DNA from 3 places in the Arthrobacter sp. 10T416 genome. Region 1 is predicted to be linked to each of the others. Evidence: riboswitches for the same ligand, from Rfam matches in the RefSeq annotation. Region 1 holds a riboswitch; each other region holds the start of a gene.
The links. Region 1 has a riboswitch for S-adenosylmethionine ahead of AC1DBE_RS14100 (MFS transporter). Riboswitches for the same ligand answer to the same signal wherever they lie in the genome.
Positions count from the first base shown of each region.

Region 2: another riboswitch for S-adenosylmethionine. It lies ahead of AC1DBE_RS13380 (bifunctional o-acetylhomoserine/o-acetylserine sulfhydrylase); the one in region 1 lies ahead of AC1DBE_RS14100 (MFS transporter).
Region 3: another riboswitch for S-adenosylmethionine. It lies ahead of AC1DBE_RS04120 (aminotransferase class V-fold PLP-dependent enzyme); the one in region 1 lies ahead of AC1DBE_RS14100 (MFS transporter).

Region 1 is NZ_JBFTHI010000014.1:48,034-55,338, reverse strand. Features, by position in the region: gene acs (acetate--CoA ligase) at 1-1,291, opposite strand, end outside; SAM riboswitch class I at 1,299-1,388, opposite strand; gene AC1DBE_RS14105 (CoA-binding protein) at 1,531-1,956, shown strand; SAM riboswitch class I at 2,055-2,144, shown strand; gene AC1DBE_RS14100 (MFS transporter) at 2,231-3,592, shown strand; gene AC1DBE_RS14095 (LLM class flavin-dependent oxidoreductase) at 3,648-5,090, shown strand; gene AC1DBE_RS14090 (acyl-CoA dehydrogenase family protein) at 5,087-6,346, shown strand; gene AC1DBE_RS14085 (MmcQ/YjbR family DNA-binding protein) at 6,376-6,786, shown strand; gene AC1DBE_RS14080 (DUF1990 family protein) at 6,783-7,305, shown strand, end outside.
Region 2 is NZ_JBFTHI010000013.1:17,489-24,793, forward strand. Features, by position in the region: gene hutI (imidazolonepropionase) at 1-853, shown strand, start outside; gene AC1DBE_RS13355 (phenylacetate--CoA ligase family protein) at 879-2,276, shown strand; gene AC1DBE_RS13360 (histidine phosphatase family protein) at 2,288-2,944, opposite strand; gene AC1DBE_RS13365 (CPBP family intramembrane glutamic endopeptidase) at 3,025-3,810, shown strand; gene AC1DBE_RS13370 (isopenicillin N synthase family dioxygenase) at 3,961-4,974, shown strand; gene AC1DBE_RS13375 (VOC family protein) at 5,078-5,716, opposite strand; SAM riboswitch class IV at 5,868-5,983, shown strand; gene AC1DBE_RS13380 (bifunctional o-acetylhomoserine/o-acetylserine sulfhydrylase) at 6,045-7,305, shown strand, end outside.
Region 3 is NZ_JBFTHI010000002.1:34,719-42,023, forward strand. Features, by position in the region: gene AC1DBE_RS04095 (sigma-70 family RNA polymerase sigma factor) at 1-127, opposite strand, end outside; gene AC1DBE_RS04100 (DoxX family protein) at 467-1,015, shown strand; gene aroA (3-phosphoshikimate 1-carboxyvinyltransferase) at 1,023-2,453, shown strand; gene rsgA (ribosome small subunit-dependent GTPase A) at 2,437-3,552, shown strand; gene hisN (histidinol-phosphatase) at 3,622-4,434, shown strand; SAM riboswitch class IV at 4,524-4,637, shown strand; gene AC1DBE_RS04120 (aminotransferase class V-fold PLP-dependent enzyme) at 4,671-6,101, shown strand; gene AC1DBE_RS04125 (class I SAM-dependent methyltransferase) at 6,186-6,944, shown strand; gene AC1DBE_RS04130 (Nramp family divalent metal transporter) at 7,072-7,305, shown strand, end outside.

The DNA.
Region 1 (7,305 bases):
TCTCGGACTGCCACCAGGTGTCCACCACGGGGGCGGTTCCGGCGCCGATGTTGGCCCGGAACCAGCGCCAAGCCTCGGGGTTTATCGCCTCGCCCACCGTGCCGAGGAGGCGGATCGAGGAGAGGTCGTACGTGTCCGGGACACCCTCGGGGAACCAGCCCATCAGGGACCGGACCAGGGTGGGCGCGGTGTAGTACTGCGTCACCCCGTAGCGTTCGATGATTTCAAAGTGCCGGCCCGGGTGCGGGGTGTTGGGGGTGCCCTCGAAGATCACCTGCGTGGCGCCGTTGGAGAGCGGGCCGTAGAGCTCGTAGGTATGCGCCGTAACCCAGGCCAGGTCCGCCGTGCACCAGTGGACATCCCGGTCGCGGAGGGCAGGGTCCGGGTTGCTGAAGAGGTGCTCGAAACTCCAGGACGCCTGGGTGAGGTAGCCCCCGGAGGTGTGGACCAGGCCCTTCGGCTTCCCGGTGGTCCCCGAGGTGTACATGATGAACAGCGGCGTCTCGGCGTCGAAGGCCTCGGCGGTGTGGGCATCCGACGCGGCGCCGACGGCGTCGTGCCACCAGACGTCGCGGCCCGCGGTCATCGGGACCGTGTCCAGCTCACCGGCCGGGGTGGTCCGGTTGACCACCAGGACGTGTTCGATCGCGTTCGTGCCGGCGACGGCGGCGTCCGCGTTGGCCTTAACCGGGACGGCAGCTCCCCGCCGGAACTGGCCGTCGGTGGTGACCAGCAGCTTGGCGCCGGTGTCCTCCACCCGGAACCTCAGGGCCTCCGCGGAGAACCCGCCGAAGACCAGGGAATGGATGGCACCGATGCGGGCCACTGCCAGGGTGATGATCACGGTCTCGGGGATCACGGGCAGGTAGATGACCACCCGGTCGCCCTTGGCGATGCCGAGGTCCAGCAGGGCATTGGCAGCCTTGGCCACCTCACGCTGCAACTCGGCGTACGTGACAGTGCGGCGGTCGCCGGGCTCGCCCTCAAAGAACAGGGCCACCTTGTCCCCGCGTCCCGCCGCTACATGGCGGTCGACGCAGTTGTAGGCGACGTTGAGCTTGCCGCCGTCGAACCAGCTGATCTCCGGGCCGTGGCCGGCCGCGGGATCGGCCGGGACCCGGCGGTAGGCGGTGTGCCAGGGTTTGGTTTCGCCGGCGGCCGGCTGAGCCCAGTCGAGACGGAGCGCCTGGGTTTCCCAGAACGCCACAGAATCCGGCTCGGGCGTGGCCGCCGCGCCCGCGCCCGGGACCCGGACGGGAGCGGGCAGGGTGGACGTGGTTTCAGGGGTCATGTGCAGCACTCCATCGGTCCTGGCAGTAGCACCCTCGCCGTGGCGGGGGTTGCTGCGGCTTCATAGGTCCAGGTCCCTCAGCCGCTCGGGATGGTCACTACCTACTAGAACCGAGATGCACGATTCTGCAAAATCCAGCCACACGTTGCTGTAATATTCACTGGCGCTCCTGATGTGGTATCAAAATCAGTCATTTATTCGACAATCGTGCGCGCCGGGCGCAGGAGTAGGGTTAATGCATGGTCCACGTTAACGATCCGGCAGTCATTGAGCGCCTTATGCGAACCAAGGGCACGTGGGCGGTGGTGGGCCTGACCACCAATGAATGGCGGTCGGCCTTTGAGGTCTCCTTGTACGTCCGCGACCGTATGGGCATGGACATCATCCCCGTCAACCTCCCGGGCGACGACGTCCACGGGGAAACTGGGTACCGGTCCCTGGCGGAGATCCCCGCCGCGAAACACCCGATCGACGTCGTGGACTGCTTCGTCAACTCCGGGAAGGTGGGCGCCGTCATTGATGAGGCCATCGCCATCGGCGCCAAGGCCGTCTGGCTGCAGCTGGGCGTCTTCGATGACGCCGCGGTTTCACGCGCCACGGCCGCCGGACTGGACGTCGTGGTCAACGAGTGCCCCGCCCGGCTGGGGTGGCGGATAGGCCTCTAGCGGCGCACCCAGCACCTGCCGCACGGCGCAACGGGAGTCGGTTACAAAATGTGACCGACTTTTTCCGTATTCGCCGCCTGCCGTGTGAGATGGACTCGTAACCATCCCGAGCGGCTGAGAGATCTGGCTCTGTGACGCCGCAGCAACCCCCTCATTGAGGACGGTGCTACCGCCAGGACCGATGGAGAAGGCGCCGTCTTCCGCTCGGATTTGCGGCCCACGCGGCTTGAATCCCGGAAGCAGCGCTTTCCCGGCATACGCCAGGAGACCGCATATGAGTACTGAAACCCGCCCGCAGAAAATGACCGGGAAGGTGGCCGTTGCCAGCTTCATCGGCACCACCATCGAGGGGTACGACTTCGTCCTGTACGGCCTGGCCGCAGCGACCGTCTTCGGCCCGCTGTTCTTCGCCCCGGCCGCCCCGCTCGTGGGCACCATCGCAGCCTTCGCCACCTACGCCGTCGGCTTCGTCGCGCGGCCGATCGGCGGCGTGCTGGGCGGGCACTACGGCGACAGGATCGGCCGGAAGAGCGTGCTCGTGGCGTCCCTGCTCCTGACCGGGCTCGCGACCACGGCCATCGGGCTCCTGCCCACCTACGCCCAGCTCGGCTGGGTGGCGCCGGCGCTCCTGCTCCTGCTGCGCGTGGTCCAGGGCATCGGCTACGGGGCCGAATGGGCCGGCGCGGCCCTTATGACCGTCGAGCACGCGGCGCCGAAGAAGCGCGGACTGACCTCCAGCGCCACCCAGCTGGGCCCCACCTCCGGGATGCTCCTGGCCACCGGCGTCCTGCTGGTCCTGGAAAACTCCCTGAGCGACGAGCAGTTCCTGGCGTGGGGCTGGCGCGTCCCGTTCGTCGCGAGCCTCCTGCTGGTGGCCGTGGGCCTGGTCATCCGGCTCTCGGTCGAGGACAGCCCGGAGTTCAAGCACGTCCAGACGGTCCAGACCGTCGCGGCCCGCCCCGTGGTGGAGAGCTTCAAAACCCACCCCCGCCAGATCCTGCTGACCACCGGCCTCCGCATCGCCCAGAACGCGTTCTACTACGTGTACACCGTGTTCATCCTGACGTACCTGACCCAGGTGCCCGGCACGGACCGGAACACCGGCCTGACCGCCGTCCTGGTCGCCTCCGCGCTGGGCCTTGTCACCGTGCCGCTATGGGGCGCCCTGTCCGACCGGTTCGGCCGCCGCTCGGTCTATCTCTTCGGCGCCGTGGCCAGTGCTGCGGCGATCATCCCGTTCTTCTGGCTCCTGGACACCGGCAACATCCTGCTGATCATCCTCGGCGTCGTCGTCGGCCTCAACATCGGCCACGACGCCATGTACGGCCCGCAGGCGGCGTTCTTCTCCGAGCTGTTCAGCACCCGCGTCCGGTTCAGCGGCGTCTCCATCGGCTACCAGATCGGTTCCGTGCTCGGCGGCGGCCTGGCGCCGCTGGTGGCGACGGCCCTGCTGGCGGCCGGCGGCGGAAACCCGGTCTGGGTAGTCGTTTACTTCCTGGCGGTCTCCGCGATCACCATCGTCGCGACCCTGAAATCCCCGGAAACGAAGGACCGCGCCCTCGGAGCGACCGAACTGCCGGCCGAGGCACCCGCCGCCGCCGTACCCGCAGACCGGGAACCCGCCGTCGTGCGCTGACGACAGCCGCCGCGAACCCACATTGCCTGATTCACTTTGCACGGAAAGGGGCCCTATGGCCACCGTCGATACCGCACACTCCGAGGGACGTCCAAGGCTGCTGCTGAGCGCCTTCGTTATGAACACCACCAGCCACATTATGGGCGGCCAATGGCGGCACCCGGCGGCGCAGCAGCACCGCTTCAACGAACTGGAGCTGTGGACCGGCCTGGCCCGGCAGCTGGAGGACGCCAAATTCGACGTGATGTTCTTCGCGGACGTGGTGGGGCTCTACGGCAACGACGACGGCGGCTGGGCCGGGCATTTGCGCCGCGGCATGCAGGTCCCGGCGAACGATCCCCTGATCCTCCTCGGCGCCCTCGCCGCGACCACACGCCACCTCGGCCTGGCCGCGACGTCGTCGGTGGTCCAGAGCCACCCGTTCCAGTTCGCCCGGCAGATCTCCACCCTGGACCACCTTTCCCAGGGCCGTGCGGCGTGGAACATCGTGACCAGCGCGGCCGAAAACGCCCACCGGAACTTCGGCGACGGCCTCGTCGCGCACGATGACCGCTACGCCTGGGCCGACGAATACGTGTCCGCCGCGTACAAACTGTGGGAAGGGTCCTGGGACGACGGCGCGCTGGTGCAGGACAAGGAAAACGGCATCCACGCCGATCCGGACAAGGTCCACAAGATCTACCACCGCGGCGACCGGTACTCGATCGACGGGCCGCACCTGTCCGCGCCGTCGCCGCAGCGCACGCCCGTGCTGTTCCAGGCCGGGAGCTCCGGCCGCGGGCAGCAGTTCTGCGCCGCCCACGCCGAAGCCACGTTTATGCTCTCCCCGAACCCGGCCGCCGCGGCCGAGTACACGGCCTCGGTCCGGCAGCAGGCCGTGGCCGCCGGCCGGCTCGCCGGGGACGTAAAGTTCTTCCAAGGGCTGCACTTCATCGTCGGCAGCACCGAGGCCGAAGCCGCGCGCAAGGCAGCGGACCTGGACGAGTACCTGGATTCCGGCGCGCTGATCGCCCACATCGGTGGCGGGGCCGGCGTGGACCTCGGCGGCCTGGACCTCGACACCCCGCTGGGTGAATTCCACACGGAAGGCACCCAGGGGCACCTGGACAGCCTGCGCAGGTCCGTTCCGGGCGGCAACCCGACGCTGCGGGACGTCGCGAATTTCCGCAGCCGGGCGCACCGGGTCCTCGGCACCCCGGAACAGATCGTGGACCGCCTCGAGGAGTGGCAGGACGCCGGGGTGGACGGGATCAACATCATCAACCAGCTGATTCCTGACTCCTACACCGACTTCATCGAACAGGTCCTGCCGGAGCTGCGCCGCCGCGGCCTCGCCCAGGAGGAGTACGCCGAGGGCACGCTCCGCGAAAAACTGTTCGGTACCGGGGGGAACGGCGCCGCCCTCAACGACCGGCACCCGGCCCGCAGCTACCGCGGTGCCTTCACGGCCAGCTCGGCAACGGCCGAGCAGGCCCAGACCCTGGAGGCCGCACGATGAGCGAGGCACTGACAACCCCCGGCACCTCGGCGGATACCTTTGCAGGCGCTTCTGCCGAGGCCGCATACGAGAAGCTGGCGCAGCGTTTCCGGCCCGTCTTCGCCCGCATCGCAGAGGGCGCCCTGGCCCGGGAGCAGGACCGTGTCCTGCCGTTTGAGCAGGTCCGCTGGCTGAACGCCGAGGGCTTCGGGCGGCTGCGGGTGCCGGTTGAACACGGCGGCGACGGGATCGGCTTTGAGCCGTTCTTCCGGTTGCTCATCGAATTGGCGGAAGCGGATTCCTCCGTGGCCCACCTGTACCGCTCCCACTTCGCGTTCGTCGAGACGGTCGGCCTGGAGTCGGCCGCGTTCCGGGAGCGCTGGTACCCGAAAGTGGTGGCCGGCCAGATCTTCGGGAACGCGGCCACGGAAAAGTCCGGAAACGCCCTGGGGACGACCGGGACCACACTGACGCCGCACGGCGGGGACTGGCTGCTCAACGGCCGGAAGTTCTACACCACGGGGACCATTTTTGCCGAGTGGATTGCCGTTATGGCCAGCACCGAAGGAGTGGAGGGCCGGCAGTACGCCGTAGTCAGCACCACCCAGCCGGGCGTCGAAATCCTGGACGACTGGGACGGGTTCGGCCAACAGCTCACCGGAACCGGCACCACCATCTTCCGGGACGCGCTCGTTCCTGACGCCAACATCATCCGGCGCTCCGAATCCACCACCCACGAGCCCGCCTTCTTCCAACTTGTCCTGCTCGCCGTCATGGCCGGCATCGGCCGGGCGGCGCTGGCGGACGCCCGGGCGCTGGTCCGGGACCGCAAACGCACGTTCAATACCGGCTCCGGAGAGCTCTTCCGCAGCGACCCGCTGATCCTGCAGCTCGTGGGACAGCTCTCCGCCAAGGTCTTCGCCGCCGAATCAGTGGTGCTGGCCGCAGCCCGGGAACTCGACGCCGGCGCCGATCCGGAGCTTGAGCTGACCCCGGACCAGCGCTACGTCCGCGGCGAAATCGCCGTCGAGAAAGCCCAGCTGCTGGTGCCCGAACTGGTCCAGTCCGCGGCCCAGCAGCTCTTCGACGTGACCGGAGCCTCCGCCACGTCGAGGTCGAAGTCGCTGGACCGGCACTGGCGCAACGCCCGGACGGTCGCCACCCACAACCCGGCCGTGTTCAAGGCCCGCACGGTGGGCGACTACGAGGTCAACGGCACCACTCCGGAGGGGCTGCACAGCATCGGCGATGCCCGCACGGCAGGGTCCGGCGGGTAAGGGCCGTACCCGGCGGATAGGCTCGGTGTATGGACGTAGCCACCCTCCGCGGGATCTGTCTGGGGTTTCCCGGCGCCTTTGAGGATTTCCCCTTCGGCCCCGAGACCTCGGTATTCAAGGTGCGGGCCGCGGTGTCCGGCGGCGCCCGGCATGAGGCAAAGATGTTCGCGGCCTCCACCATGGACCCGGACGAGTTCTCCGTGAGCCTCAAATGCGAGCCTGCCCTGGCCGAACAGCTGAGGGCCGCGCACCCGGAGATCACCGGCGCCTGGCACATGAACAAGACACACTGGAACGGGGTCCGGCTCGACGGATCGCTGCCGGATTCGATGGTCCGGGACATGGTGGAGGACTCCTACGACCTCGTGGTGGCCACCCTGAGCCGGCGCCAGCAGGAGCAGCTTGGCTGGGCCCGCCTCTCCCGCGGGGGCGGCGCGTGAGAGGCGAGTCCGCCGGCCGGATCGCGCGGGGAGCGCTGAACTATCCGGGCATAGGCCTCACCGAGCACGGCCAGGCTCCGGACGGGTTCCCGTGCCTGGTCTCCCGGGCCCACCTCGGCGACGGGCCGGACACCTTCCAGCGGGTGGCGCGGGGAATCCTCGCCTGGGAGCTGCAAAAACGGTCCGGGCTGCGCGTCCGTACCGAGACCGACGCCGTCGTGCCCGGAGCGCGGGTGGTGAGCGGATTCGGCGTCGGGCCCTTCCGGATCAACGCGCCATGCGAGGTCGTGTGGGTGCACCCGCCGCAACGCGGCGGCGGCCCGCAAAGCGCGGGGTTCGGGTACGGCACCCTGCCCGGCCATCCGGAGCGCGGCGAGGAAGCATTCGAGGTCGAAATCGATGCCGCCGGGCGGGTATCGCTGAGCATCACGGCCTTCAGCAGGCACGCCAACTGGTTCTACGCCGCCGGCGGCCTCCTGGCCCGGGCGGCGCAGCGGCACGTCACTTCCCGATACATTG
Region 2 (7,305 bases), on a different contig from region 1:
GGGCACCACCTACCTCGAGACCAAAACCGGGTATGGCCTGGACGTGGACAACGAGGCCCGCAGCGCCCGGATCGCCTCGACCGTCGCGGACGAGGTGACGTACCTGGGCGCGCACCTGGTCCCGCACGGGATGGACGCGGACGAGTACACGGACCTGGTCTGCGGTCCCATGCTTGCCGCGGTCCGGCCGTACGTGCGCTGGGCCGATGTCTTTTGCGAGCAGGGTGCCTTCACCGAGGAGCAGTCCCGTCGGGTCCTCCAGGCCGCCCGGGAAGCCGGGCTCGGCCTGCGGGTACACGGCAACCAGCTCGGCGAGGGCCCGGGGGTGCGCCTGGCGGTCGAGTTCGGGGCCTCGAGTGTGGACCACGTGAACTACCTCTCCGGAACGGACATCGACGCCCTGGCCGGCAGCTGGTCCGGCTGGGACCCGGCTGCCGGCGCCGGCCGCCGCGGCACCGTCGCAACCTGCCTGCCGGCCTGCGACCTGTCCACCCGGCAGCCGCTGGCCCCCGGACGGGAACTGCTCGACGCCGGGGTCCAGCTGGCCCTCGCCTCCAACTGCAACCCCGGAACGTCATACACGAGCTCAATGGCATTTTGCGTGACCACCGCCGTGTTGCAGATGCGGCTCAGCGTGCACGAGGCCGTCCGGGCGGCCACCTACGGCGGGGCGCTGGCCCTGGGCCGGGAGTCCGGAAACGACGCCGACGGCCAGCGTGCGGTCGGTTCCCTCGCGGTCGGGCACCGGGCAGACCTGCACCTGCTCAACGCCCCCTCCGCCACCCACCTGGCCTACCGGCCGGGCATGCCGCTCACCCACGCGGTCTGGCGAGCCGGAGTCCGCGCCCGCTGACGCACCAGCACACAGGAGGCACCCCATGGCCGGGTTCGCGAGGGAGCTGGGCATCATGCTCGATCTGCTGCGGGCCACCCGCGGCGGACCGCAAGCGCTGGCCCGGCGCCGCGACACCCGGCTCAACGCCCTGGTCCGGCACGCCAGGACCTGCTCGCCGTACTACCGGGAGCTGTACCGCGGCCTCCCGGCCGGGGACGCCGCACTTGGTGACCTGCCACCGGTCACCAAGCAGCAGCTGATGTCCCGTTTCGACGACTGGGTGACCGACCCCGCCATCACCCGGGCCGGCCTGGAAGCCTTCGTCGCCGATCCGGCCCTGGTGGGCAGCCTCTACTGCGGTCAGTACCTGGCCTGCACCAGCTCGGGAACCACCGGACACCCTGGGCTCTTTGTGCACGACCCAGCGGCCGTGGCATGCTACCGGGCGCAGGGCGCCCGCGCGCTGGCGAGCACCGCGGGCATTCGCGGCCTCCTCCCGCTGCTGCTCCAGGTGCTGCGCCGCGGCGTCCGCACCGCCGTCGTAGTGGGTACCGGCGGCCATTTCGCCGGCGCCGTCTGGCTGGAGGCCGAACGCCGCCGCAGCCGGGGCCGGGGCCGGGCCTTCCGCCTGTTCCCGGTCCAGCAGCCGCTGGAGCGGCTGGTGCAATCGCTCAACGACTTCAACCCCGCCCTCCTGGTGGGCTACCCCAGTGCCCTGGAACTGCTCGCTGCGGAACAGGACGCCGGCCGGCTGCGCATTCATCCGGTCCTCGTGGAGTCCAGCGGGGAGTCCGCCGGGGAGCCGGAGCGGCTGGCCGCGTCGCTGGGTGCCCGGGTCCACAACGTCTATGCCGCCTCCGAATTCAGCCCCATCGCGCTGGACTGTCCCGCCGGCTGGCTGCATGTCAACAGCGACTGGGTGATCCTGGAACCGGTGGACAGAGACTACCGGCCCACGCCGCCGGGGGAGGCCTCCCACACGGTGCTGCTGACCAACCTCGCCAACCGCGTCCAGCCGCTGATCCGCTACGACCTCGGCGACTCGGTGGTCGCCAGGCCCGGCCCCTGCAGCTGCGGCAACCCGCTGCCCGCCATCCGGGTGGCCGGCCGGCGCGACGACGTCCTGCACTTCGCGGATGCCGGCGGCCGCACGGTCAGCGTCCTGCCGCTGGCCATCACCACCCCTATCGACGATGCCCCGGGTGTGCACCGCTGCCAGCTGGTGCAGACCGGTCCGGAGTCCCTCCGGGTGCGGCTGCTGCTCGAACCGGGTGCCGCGCCGGAGCCGGTGTGGCAGGATGTCACGGCGAAGCTTGCCGCGTTCCTGGCTGGCCAGGGCCTGCCCGACGTGGCGCTGGTCCAGGCGGACGAGCCGCCGGAGCAGCACGGGCCTAGCGGAAAGTTCCACCAGGTCATCGGGCTGAAGCGGCCGCCCGGGTAGGGGAGCGGTGCCTAAAAGACCATCGGGGGAGCGTCCAGCACGGTCTCATCCACCCGGCGGTCCTCCCACTGGCTGAACGGCTTGTCGAGCTCGTACTTGCCCGCCCCGGTGCGCAGCAGGGTCCTGATCTCGGCGTTGTCCGGGTTGTTCAAGGACTCGAAGTACTCCACTGACCAGTGGAACCAGCGCATGCAGAACAGCCGCATGGTCAGGCCGTGGGTGACGAACAGGGCGTTCGGCGCGTACGTGGGCTTGGACCAGTGCCGGTACAGCGTCTCCATGAACGAGGAGATCCGGTCGTAGACGTCCGAGCCGGATTCACCCTCCCGGAACCGGTAGAAAAAGTGCCCGTACGCGTTGCGGAGCTCTTTTTGGTCCTCGATGTCGCCGGCGATCTGGAAGTTGGCCCAGTCCTGCTCCCGCAGCCGGGGCTCCTCGATCACGCGTTCCACCAGGGAACCGAGGCGCAGCGCCTCCAGGGTCTGGTAGGCCCGCAGGTAGGGGGAGACGTAGACGCAGACCTTCTGCCCGTCCAGTTGGTGCCGCAGCTGCCCGCCCGCAGCCACTGCCTGCTCCACGCCGAGCTCGGTCAGCGGGATCCGGTAATCGGGCACCCGGTTATAGATCGAGGTGTCGGCGTTGGCGGCAGACTGGCCGTGCCGGATCATGATGATTTTCCCGGGCGCACTCACAGGCCTAGCATAGGCGCGTGCAGCCAACTCCCGGCAACGGCAGGCAAGATAGGAGCATGTTGGTTCCCTCCCGCCGCCGGCTGCGGCTCGAAGTCTGGATTGTCCTGGGCCTGTCCCTGGGGCAGTCGGCGGTGTATTCGGTGGTGCAGCTGCTGGACAAGCTGACCCGGGCGCCGCTGGCCCAGGGCACATCCACGCTGAACCGGTCGCAGAGCAGCCGCGAATACTTCGACCTCACGTATCAGCTCCTGGACATCATCTTCGCCCTGGTGCCGGTTGCCCTGGTGATCTATTTCCTGACCGAGCTCCGGCCAACGGGCGCGGCCGCCGGGGCCGGGAGCACCGGCACGTCGGCGTTCCGGAAGCTGGGCTTCAATTTCGCCCGCCCGGGCAAGGACCTGCTGCACGGCATCGGGCTCTTCGCCCTCATCGGCGTCCCGTCGCTGGGGCTCTACGCCGCCGGCCGGGCTTTGGGCATTACGACGGCGATCATCCCCAGCGCGCTCGACTCCTACTGGTGGACCGTGCCGGTCCTGATCCTCTCCGCGATCCGGCACGGCATCGTGGAGGAAGTGATTGTGGTGGGGTACCTGCTGGACCGGTTCGGAAAGTTCGGCTGGAGTATGCCGCTGGCCATCTTCGCCAGCTCCATGCTCCGCGGCAGCTACCACTTGTACCAGGGCTTCGGCCCCTTCATTGGCAACGCGGTCATGGGCGTCATATTCGCCCTCATCTACACGCGGACACGGCGGGTAATGCCGCTCGTGATCGCCCACGCGCTGCTCGACATCGTCGCATTCGTCGGGTTCAGCCTCTTCGGGAAAGCCATCGGCCTGGGCTGAGTCAGCAGGGTCACCCCGCCGGGGTTCCGGCCTGTGGGCGGAAAATGTCTTATTTCGACACAGGACTCATCAGGACAGGGTCCCAGTCCGTAACATTGGAGCTATTCCAGGCTTCGGCTTGCTAAATACGCTGCAAAGGACTAGGTCATCTTGTCGCTTGAATCATTGCCCATCTTGGATTTCTCGCTTCTGGCTGCGGGCCCCGAAGAGGCCGCACGGTTCCGGAACGATTTGCGCGATGCCATGCGGGAGGTCGGCTTCATCTACCTCTCCGGCCACGGCGTCCCCCAGGAACTCACCGATGCCATGCTGGACGTCTCCCGGCGCTTCTTTGCCCTCCCCGAGGACCAGAAGCTCGCCATCGAGAACGTCCACAGCCCGCAGTTCCGCGGCTACACCCGCGTGGGCGGCGAGATCACCGACGGCGCCGTCGACTGGCGCGAGCAGATCGACATCGGCGTTGAGCGCGACGCCGTGGAGCCCGGGCCCGGCGTCGCCGACTACTGGCGGCTCGAGGGACCCAACCTGTGGCCCGACGGACTGCCCGACATGCAGGAGGTCGTGACCGAATGGACCGATCGCCTGAGTGAAATTTCGCTTTCCCTGCTCCGGGCCCTCGCCGTCTCGCTCGGAGCGCCCGAGGACACCTTCGACGCCGCATTTGCCGCGCGGGCCTTCCCGCTGCTGAAGATCGTGCGGTACCCGGGGGAGTCCGATCCGGAGCCCAAGCAGGGTGTGGGATCCCACCGCGACGGCGGGGTCCTGACCCTGCTCCTGGTCGAGCCCGGGAAGGGCGGCCTGCAGGTCGAATACCAGGGCAAATGGATCGACGCGCCCCAGGTGCCCGGCACGTTCGTCGTCAACATCGGCGAGATGCTCGAGCTGGCCACCAACGGGTACCTCAAGGCCACGCTGCACCGGGTGATTTCGCCCCTGCGCGGCACCGACCGGATCTCCCTGCCGTTCTTCTATAACCCGGCCCTGGACGCCACCATGCCCCGGCTGGCCGTCAGCCCGGAATTCCAGGCCCAGGCCCGCGGACTGTCCGTGGACCCCACCAACAGTCCGATCCTGGAGACCTACGGCGACAACGCCCTCCGCTACCGGCTGCGGGCACACCCCAACGTGGTGGAAGTGCACCACCCGGACCTGCTGAAGGCCTGAGCCGGGACCAGCACCGGGACCAGCGGCTTAAAGGAATTCGGCCGCCAGCGGTGGGTGGCATCATTGGCACCCGCTGCTGGCGGCCGAAGTGTAGGGGAAACCGTCAGATAGTGACGGCGCCGGAATCCGTTTCGAACGTGACGGAGAGGATCCCCGGCGTCCCGTGCGGGGCGAGCCAGTTGACGTCCACGTCCTCCAGCGGCTTGCCCACCGGTTCACCCAGCCACTCGGTGACCCGCTCGGCGGAACCGGCGATGGTGAGCGCAGACATCTTGACGCTGCTCTCGTAGGCGTTGGACGGGTGCAGCGCCGGATCGCCTTCCCACTTGAGCATGTAGGGCACCTGCGGGTCGGCGATCAGGCCGAGGATGCCGATCTGCTTCCAGACAAGTTCCCGTCCGTCAGGGAACTTGCGGTTGCCGTTGACGGCCGCGCGGCCCAGGCGTTCCTCGAACGGGCCGAGGTCGTCGACCTCGACGCACCAGCCCATCCAGCCCCCGCCGGCCGCCGAGCGTGCCCGGACGGCCTGGCCGAAGGGTGCCTTGTCCGACGCCGGGTGGTCCAGGACCTCCACGACCTCAAGGTACTTGTGCCCGGCGAGCGGAATGATCATGTTGCGGGTCCCGAACCGGGGGTGGACTCCGCCCTTGACGGCCTCGACCCCAAGGGCCGAGGCGATACGTTCGGTGGTGGCAGCCAGGCCATCCTGTTCACAGGCGTAAGAGACGTGATCCATGCGCATGCCATCATCTTGGCACTTTGTGATGGAGCTCTCAGCTTAGGGTGTCCTAACTCAGATGGGATGTCCTTTTCCGAGCCCTGCGCACGCCGTCGTTCTTCATTTTCGTCACAAACCTATCCTGCCGCCGGGACCGCTTCCTAGACTGAATCCAGGTCATGAGCGCCAGCATCAAGCCCCGGCTTGCTGGCCGGCAACCCTCCAAACGCGGCGGGGTGCCCCGGGTGAAGACCTGGCCCACCGGCGCCCGCCGGCGGGCAAGCGCGGCTGCCAGCGCCGTCCCGGCCCCGAGGCCGGAGTCGGGCTGCGCCCAGTAACAAGGAGCACTCCGATGTCCAACGCCTGGTCCTTTGAAACCCGCCAGATCCACGCCGGCCAGGAGCCGGACGCTGCCACCGGCGCCCGGTCACTGCCTATCTACCAGACGACGTCGTTCGTCTTCCCCAGCGCCGAAAGCGCCGCCAACCGCTTCGCGCTCGCCGAACTCGCGCCCATCTACACCCGGATCGGAAACCCCACCCAGGACGCCGTCGAACAGCGCGTAGCCAGCCTGGAAGGCGGCCTTGGGGCGCTCCTGCTCAGTTCCGGCCAGGCCGCCGAGACCTTCGCGATCCTCAACATCGCCGAGGCCGGCGACCACGTGGTGGCCAGTCCCAGCCTGTACGGCGGAACTTACAACCTGCTGGCCCACTCGCTGAAGAAGTTCGGCATCGAAGTAACCTTCGTCGAGGACCCCGACAATCTGGACCAGTGGCGGGACGCCGTGCGGCCGAATACCAAACTGTTCTTCGGCGAGGTGGTCTCCAACCCCCGCCAGGACGTGCTGGACATCGAGGGTATCGCGGACGTGGCCCACCAGGCCGGCGTCCCGCTGATCGTGGATAACACACTCTCCACCCCGTACCTGATCCGTCCGATCGAATGGGGTGCCGACATTGTGGTCCACTCGGCCACCAAGTACCTCGGCGGTCACGGTGCGGCGATCGCCGGCGTGATCGTCGACTCCGGCAACTTCGACTTCGGCAAGGAACCGGACCGCTATCCGGGCTTCAACACCCCGGATCCTACCTACAACGGCCTCGTCTACGCCCGGGACCTGGGGGCGGACGGGGCACTGGGCGCGAACCTGTCCTATATCCTCAAGGCCCGCGTCCAGCTGCTGCGCGACCTCGGCTCCGCCGTCTCGCCGTTCAACGCCTTCCTGATCGCCCAGGGCATCGAAACCCTGAGCCTGCGCGTGGAGCGGCATGTCGCGAACGCCACCCGCGTGGCCGAATGGCTGGAAGCCAGGGACGACGTCGAATCCGTCGCCTACGCCGGGCTGCCGTCCAGCCCCTGGTTCGAGCGCGGCCGCAAGTACGGGCCGAAGGGAACCGGCGCCGTCGTCGCCTTCAACCTCGCCGGGGGAGCGGAGGCCGGCAAGCGGTTCGTCGATGCCCTGGAACTGCACTCCCACGTGGCGAACATCGGCGACGTGCGCTCCCTGGTCATCCACCCGGCGTCGACCACCCACAGCCAGCTCTCGCCGGAGCAGCAGGCGGTGGCAGGCGTCAATCCCGGGCTGGTCCGGCTCTCGGTGGGCCTCGAGCACA
Region 3 (7,305 bases), on a different contig from region 1:
ACGTGTCCAGCGGCTGGCCGGTGCCGTCGGCCGCCACGGTTTCCGTGGCTGTGCGTTCAGCGGCTGCTGCGTCGTCTTTTCCGGCTACTTCGTGCGTGGCCGCTACGGCCGGATCCATGGTGCTCATTGCGTTCAAGTCTACTGTCACCTTCCGGCGGGTGCCTGAAGCTCCCGTCAGGGCAACGCCCCACGGTTCCTCCAAGGCTGCGTCCTGCACCCGGAATTCCTTTACCAGAACCAAACTTCCGCCTTTCTGCACCGCATCCGCACCGGACAGCCGCAGACCGGACAACGGCCCGCTGCCCTGGGTTTGCCTGTACGTTTTTGCCCCTGTTTTTCGGTCCCCTTCTCCGCGGAGACCTGTCAAGCACAACTGCACACAACGGGCAAATATTCCGCAAAAGTGCAAGACTAGAACCGGTTCTCCCGCAGAGCGTCCGCGGTTCATCCATCCAGGAGGAAATTCATGTCCTTTGTCCGCTTTCTCGCCCGCCCCATGCTCGCCTCCAGCTTCGTCCTCGCAGGCATGGACAAGCTCCAGAATGCGGATGACACTGCGGCACAGCTGTCTCCCCTCCTCCGCCGCGCCGCCGACACCCTGCCGTTCCAGACCAACGAGCTCGTTCTGGCCCGCGTTATTGGCGGCACCCAGGTGGGCGCCGGCGTCCTCTTCGCCCTGGGAAAGTCAGCCCGCCTCGCCGCCACCGTCCTCGCCGTGATCTCGGCCCTGAACGGCTTTGTTGAATGGCGCAGCGCGGACATCTCCTCCAAGGAAGGCCGCAACGCCCGGCGCAAGCAGCTGCTGAAGAACGTGTCGCTGACCGGCGGAGTACTGCTGGCCGCCGTTGACACCGCGGGCAAGCCGAGCCTGGCCTGGCGCGCCGAGCACCTCGCCGCCGACGCGCGGAAGACCACGGCCCACCTCGCCGCCGACGCACGGAAGACCACCGGCAAGAAGCTGAAGAAGGCTGACAAGGCACTCCGCAAGGCCGTCGACAACACCGTCGGAGCCTAAGACTGAAATGACCGGCACCACCCCCTCCGCAGCTGCCATTTCCTCCCCGGCCGGCGGCGGTCCGCACTGGCGCGCGCCGTTCGCGGACGGCCCCGTCGATGCCACTGTCACGGTTCCCGGCTCGAAATCCCTGACCAACCGGTACCTGGTCCTGGCCGCCCTCGCGGACGGTGTCTGCAGGCTGCGGGCTCCGCTGCATTCCCGGGACTCAGCCCTGATGATCGAGGCACTGCGGCAGCTGGGGGCCACGATCACGGAAGTCCCCGGCGACGGCGCCTTCGGCCCTGACCTGGAGATCACCCCGATCAGCGCGGGCGCTGCCGGCTCCGACGCCGCCGTCGACTGCGGCCTGGCCGGGACGGTGATGCGATTTGTTCCGCCCGTCGCGGCCCTGCGCCGCGGGACCACCGTGTTCGACGGCGACCCGCATGCCCGCAAGCGCCCGATGGGCACCATCATCGAGGCCCTGGCCGGACTCGGTGTAGCGGTAAGCGCGCCCGACGGCGGTCCCGCGTCATCGCTGCCCTTCGCGGTCCGCGGCACCGGGGAAGTCCGCGGCGGCCACCTCGTGATCGACGCCAGCGCGTCCTCCCAGTTTGTCTCGGCCCTGCTGCTCACCGGAGCCAGGTTCGAGGAGGGCCTGCACCTGGAGCACGTCGGCAAGCCGGTTCCCAGCCTGGACCACATCAGCATGACGGTCACGGCGCTCCGCGGAGTCGGCGTGGCCGTCGATGATTCCGTGCCGAACCACTGGATTGTCTCCCCCGGACCCATCCGCGCCTTCGACCAGCGCATCGAACAGGACCTCTCCAATGCGGGACCGTTCCTGGCTGCTGCCCTGGCCACCCGCGGCACCGTCCGGATTCCCAACTGGCCCGCCGGGACCACCCAGGTGGGTGACCTCTGGCGCGAGATCCTGGCCGCCATGGGCGCCACCGTTTCCCTCGACGACGGGACCCTGACTGTCACCGGCGGCGCCGAGATCACCGGCGGCGACTTCGACGAGACCAGCGAACTAGCCCCGACTGTTGCCGCCCTGTGCGCCCTGGCCACCGGCCCGTCCCGGCTCACCGGCATCGCCCACCTGCGCGGCCACGAGACGGACCGGCTCGCCGCTTTGGTCGCCGAAATCAACCGCCTGGGCGGCGACGCCGAGGAAACCGCCGACGGCCTCATCATCCGGCCGGCCACCCTGCATGGCGGCGTGGTGCACAGTTACGCTGACCACCGGATGGCCACCGCCGGAGCCATCCTTGGACTCGCCGTCCCTGGTGTGGAGGTGGAGGACATCGCCACCACGGCTAAGACGATGCCGGACTTCCCGCAGCTATGGGCGGCGATGCTCGGCGGGGCAGCCGCACAACAGACGACCGCACAGACGGCCCCGGTAGTGCAGGACAGCGCAGAGAAGGACACCACCGGTGGCACGCAGCACTGACTCCTGGGACGAATCGGATGTCCGGATCCGCCCCAACAAAAAGGGCTCGAGGCCCCGCACCAAGGACCGGCCCAGCCACGACGACGCCGTGACCGGCCGCATCATCACCGTGGACCGCGGACGCTACACCGCCGTCGTCGACGAAGGCAGCAGCGGCGAACGGAAGATCATTGCCGCCCGGGCCCGGGAACTGCGCCGCAATCCCGTGGTGGCCGGCGACTTCGTCTCCCTGGTCGGTGACGTCAGCGGTGAGGCCGACACGCTGGCCCGCCTGGTCAAAATCCAGGACCGCCGGACCCTGCTGCGGCGCAGCGCCGACGACACGGACCCAATCGAACGCGCCGTCGTCGCCAATGCCGACCAGCTGGTGGTGGTGGTCGCCGCCGCCAACCCGGAGCCCCGCACCGGGTTCATCGACCGTGCCCTCGTGGCGGCCTACGACGCCGGCATCGAACCGCTGCTCCTGGTCACCAAAGCGGACGTCAAGGACCCCGCCGAGCTGCTCGCCAACTATCAGCACCTCGACTTCCCCGTCATCATTTCCAAGACGGCCGACTCGGCCGCCTCGGGCATCGACGCCCGCTCGGACGACGGCCTGTCCGCCCGGCTGGACAAGAACGCGGTCTCGCAGCTGCGCGGGTACCTCGACGGCAAGGTCACCGTCATGCTGGGCCATTCCGGCGTCGGCAAATCCACCATGGTCAACGCGCTCACAGGGGCCGAACGTGCCACCGGCGGCGTCAACGCCGTGACCGGACGCGGCCGCCACACCTCCTCCTCCGCCCTGGCGCTGAAGGTCAACGACGCGCCCGCCGGCAGCTGGATCATCGACACCCCCGGCATCCGTTCCTTCGGCCTGGCCCACGTGGACCCGGACCGGATCCTGCGTTCGTTCCCCGACCTGGAGCCGGGCACCGCGGACTGCGAACGGGGCTGCAAGCACGACGCCACCGCCGTTAACTGCGGCGTGGACGCCTGGGTGCAGGGCGGCCACGCCGGACCGTCCGGCCCTGCGCGCCTTGCCTCCCTGCGCCGGCTCCTCGGCACGGATCCGCGCATGGAAGCACAGGAAACCAAGGAGCTGGGCAGCGTCTCCTAACAGGGTCCGCCCGGCCGGCAGCGACGTGGCCTCCCGGTCCCGGGAGCTTTTTGACGGTAGCTTGGAGGCATGAGCCAACCCGCTTCGAGCTACAACGATGACCTGCGCCTCGCCCATGTACTGGCAGATTCCGTAGATTCCCAGACCATGAGCCGCTTCAAGGCGCTCGACCTTCGGATCGAAACGAAGCCGGACCTCACCCCCGTCACTGACGCGGACAAGTCCGCCGAGGAAGCCATCCGTGGCCAGCTGTCCCGCTCCCGGCCGCGCGACGCGGTCCTGGGCGAGGAGTTCGGCAGCTCCGGCCACGGCTCGCGCCGCTGGATCATCGACCCCATCGACGGAACCAAGAACTTCGTCCGCGGCGTCCCCGTCTGGGCCACCCTGATCGCTCTCGTGGACGAGGGCGAGCCGGTGGTCGGCGTCGTCAGCGCCCCGGCCCTGGGCAAGCGCTGGTGGGCCGCCAAAGGCGCCGGCGCCTACATGGGCCGGTCCCTGGCCGCCGCCACCCGGCTCAAAGTCTCCAACGTCTCGCGCCTCGAAGACGCCTCGCTGTCCTACTCGAGCCTGGGCGGCTGGAAGCAGCGCGGCAATCTGGACGAATTCCTCGGCCTCACCGAGGAAGTCTGGCGCACCCGCGCATACGGCGACTTCTGGTCTTACTGCCTGGTGGCCGAGGGTGCCGTGGACATCGCCTGCGAACCCGAGCTCAACCTTTACGACATGGCGGCGCTGGTCCCGATCGTGACCGAGGCCGGCGGGCGTTTCACCTCGCTGGAAGGCGAGGATGGCCCGTTCGGCGGGAACGCGCTCGCCACGAACTCCATCCTGCATTCGGAAGTCCTCAAGCGCCTGAACCCCGGTCTCGACGACCTCCTCTAGCCCGCTCCGCGGCAGGCAGCCGTAACACAACGCTTCACATTCCGGACCTCCCTTTCCCGGGCGGCACGCCATGTCCTAGGCTCGAACCAGGTCACGAGTGCCAGCGCTAAACCCCGGTTTGCTGGCCGGCAACCCTCCATTCGCGGCGGGGTGCCCCGGGTGACGACCTGGCCGGTCCGGAGCGGACCCGGCAAGCGCGGATCCCCTGTGAGCGGGGTCCTTTCAAGCGAGGTCCCATGACGACTGCCACCATTTCCACCCACCCCACCTCTTCCGCCGGCGCCCCGGTGCCGGCCGACGCGCGGTTCGACGCCGCCCGCAGGCCGCTGTCCGCCGTGTCCGGCGCTGAAATCCAGGCGCCCCTGATCCAGGGCGGCCACGTCCGCTACGCCAACCTGGACTACGGCGCGTCGGCGCCGGCCCTGTCCGTGGTCTCCGCCTACCTCAACGAGATCCTGCCCTACTACGCCAGCGTCCACCGCGGCGCAGGCTACGCCTCGCAGCTCAGCACCTCGGTCTACGAAAACGCCCGGAACATTGTCCGAGGCTTTGTGGGCGGCCGTGCGGACGACTCGGTGATCTTCACCCGGAACACCACCGACTCCCTGAATCTCCTGGCCGGTTGCCTCCCGGCGGCTGACGGACGCCCTACCGGCGAGGTGCTCTACCTCGATATCGAACACCACGCCAACCTGCTGCCCTGGCAGAACGTCCCGCACCGCAGTGTGGTCGCGGCCCCCACCCTGGCCGGCACCGTGGCGCGGCTCCGCCAGGAACTCGCCCGCGGCGGTGTGAGCCTGCTCGCCGTCACCGGCGCGTCCAACGTCACCGGCGAGATCCTGCCCATCGGCGAGCTCGCCGCCCTGGCGCACGAGTTCGGCGCCCGGATCGCCGTCGACGCCGCCCAACTGGCCCCGCACCGCCGGATCAACATCAGCGCGGACGACGTCGACTACCTCGCGTTCTCCGGCCACAAGCTCTACGCCCCGTTCGGCGCCGGGGTGCTGGTGGGCCGCCCGGACTGGCTCGACGCCGGAACCCCGCACCTGGCCGGAGGCGGCGCCGTGCGGGACGCGAGGCTCGACTCCGTCAGCTGGACCACGGGACCGGCGCGCCACGAGGGCGGCTCCCCGAACGTGCTGGGGGCTGCTGCCCTGGCCCGGGCCAGCCAGGTCATCGAGGCGCTCGACGACGTGCAGTGGCACGCCCACGAGGACGCCATCCGGTCCTTCCTGGTGGAGGGACTGGAACGGATCGACGGCGTGAGCGTCCACCACATTTTCGAGGACACCGCCGCCGGTAACGGGCCCGGAACAATCGGCGTGGTCAACTTCTCTGTGGCCGGGTACGACGCCGGCCTGGTCGCCGCCTACCTCTCGGCGGAGCATGGCATCGGCCTGCGCGACGGCCGGTTCTGCGCCCACCCGCTGCTGAAACGGCTGGGCCTGCCGGCCGGGTCACTCCGTGCCAGTTTTGGCCTCGGGTCCCGCCTCGACGACGCCCAGCGGCTCCTGGCCGGGCTGCAGGAGCTCCGGCGCAACGGGCTCGGCTGGGACTACGTGGTGGACGCGGGCCGCTGGGTCCCGGCCAACGACACCCGCAGCTATCCGCACTGGGCACCCAACACCCCGGGCACGGCCGGCGCGGCGCCCTGCACGCTGGACTGACACCAGCGCCGGCCGCAAGCGCCGGGCCCCCGCGTGCGGTAAATTCGGTAGGTACCAAATTCAAGCTGCCGGAGGAGACGACACGTGGCACGCGGGGGCCCAAAACTGCAGCACCAGCGGCGGCAGGAGCTCGGCCAAAGCTTCCAGGACGGCGGGGAACACTACGACCGGGTGCGGCCCGGCTACCCGGCTGATTCCGCCGACTGGCTGATACCCGCCGGAGCCAGCGACGCCGCCGACCTCGGCGCCGGGACGGGCAAGTTCACGGCGCTGCTGGTCCGGCGCGGCCTCCGGACCGTGGCCATCGACCCGTCAACGGACATGCTGGAACAACTGCGCGCATCATTGCCCGGAGTCGCCGCCGTCGAGGGAACCGCCGAACGTACCGGCCTGCCGGCAGACGCCTTCGACCTCGTCACCGTGGCCCAGGCCTGGCACTGGTGCGATCCCCTGCTGGCCAGCACCGAGGCCGCGCGGATCCTGCGCCCGCACGGGGTCCTCGGCCTGATCTGGAACCAGCTCGACACCTCCGTGCCCTGGGTACACCGGCTCTCCCGCATCATGCATGCCGGCGATGTCCACAAACCCCACTTCCGGCCGCCCGTCGGCCCGGAGTTCACCGGGCTGGAAAGCCACCTCACCCGCTGGGAAGATCCGGTCAGCACGCAGGACCTCATGGAACTCGCCAAGTCCCGCAGCTACTACCTGCGGGCCGGCGAGGCCACCCGCCAGAAGGTGCTTAGCAACCTCGACTGGTACCTGCACGAGCACCTCGGCCACGTTCCGGGCGAGATCCTTCCGCTGCCTTACCTGACGCAGAGCTGGCGCGCCTTCAAGGCCTAGTCCCTACCCGGCCACTCCCCCGGCAATCCAGCCGACGGCCATTGCACGGGCCACCCGCTCACGCCTATGATTTCGGTGTGCCTAACTTTTATGTTCAGGCATTCGGAAACTTAATGGGAGCCCCGCAGTGCTGGACGTAACAGGACACCAACCCCGCCCCGATGCCCAGCCCCCGGCCCGAAAGGTCAGGGGCCGGCGCAGGGCGCTGCTTGGCCTGCTCGGTCCAGCCTTCGTCGCTGCCATCGCCTATGTCGATCCCGGCAACGTCGCGGCGAACCTCACCGCCGGCGCCAAGTACGGGTACCTGCTGGTCTGGGTCCTGGTCGCCGCGAACGCGATGGCCGTGCTGGTCCAGTACCAG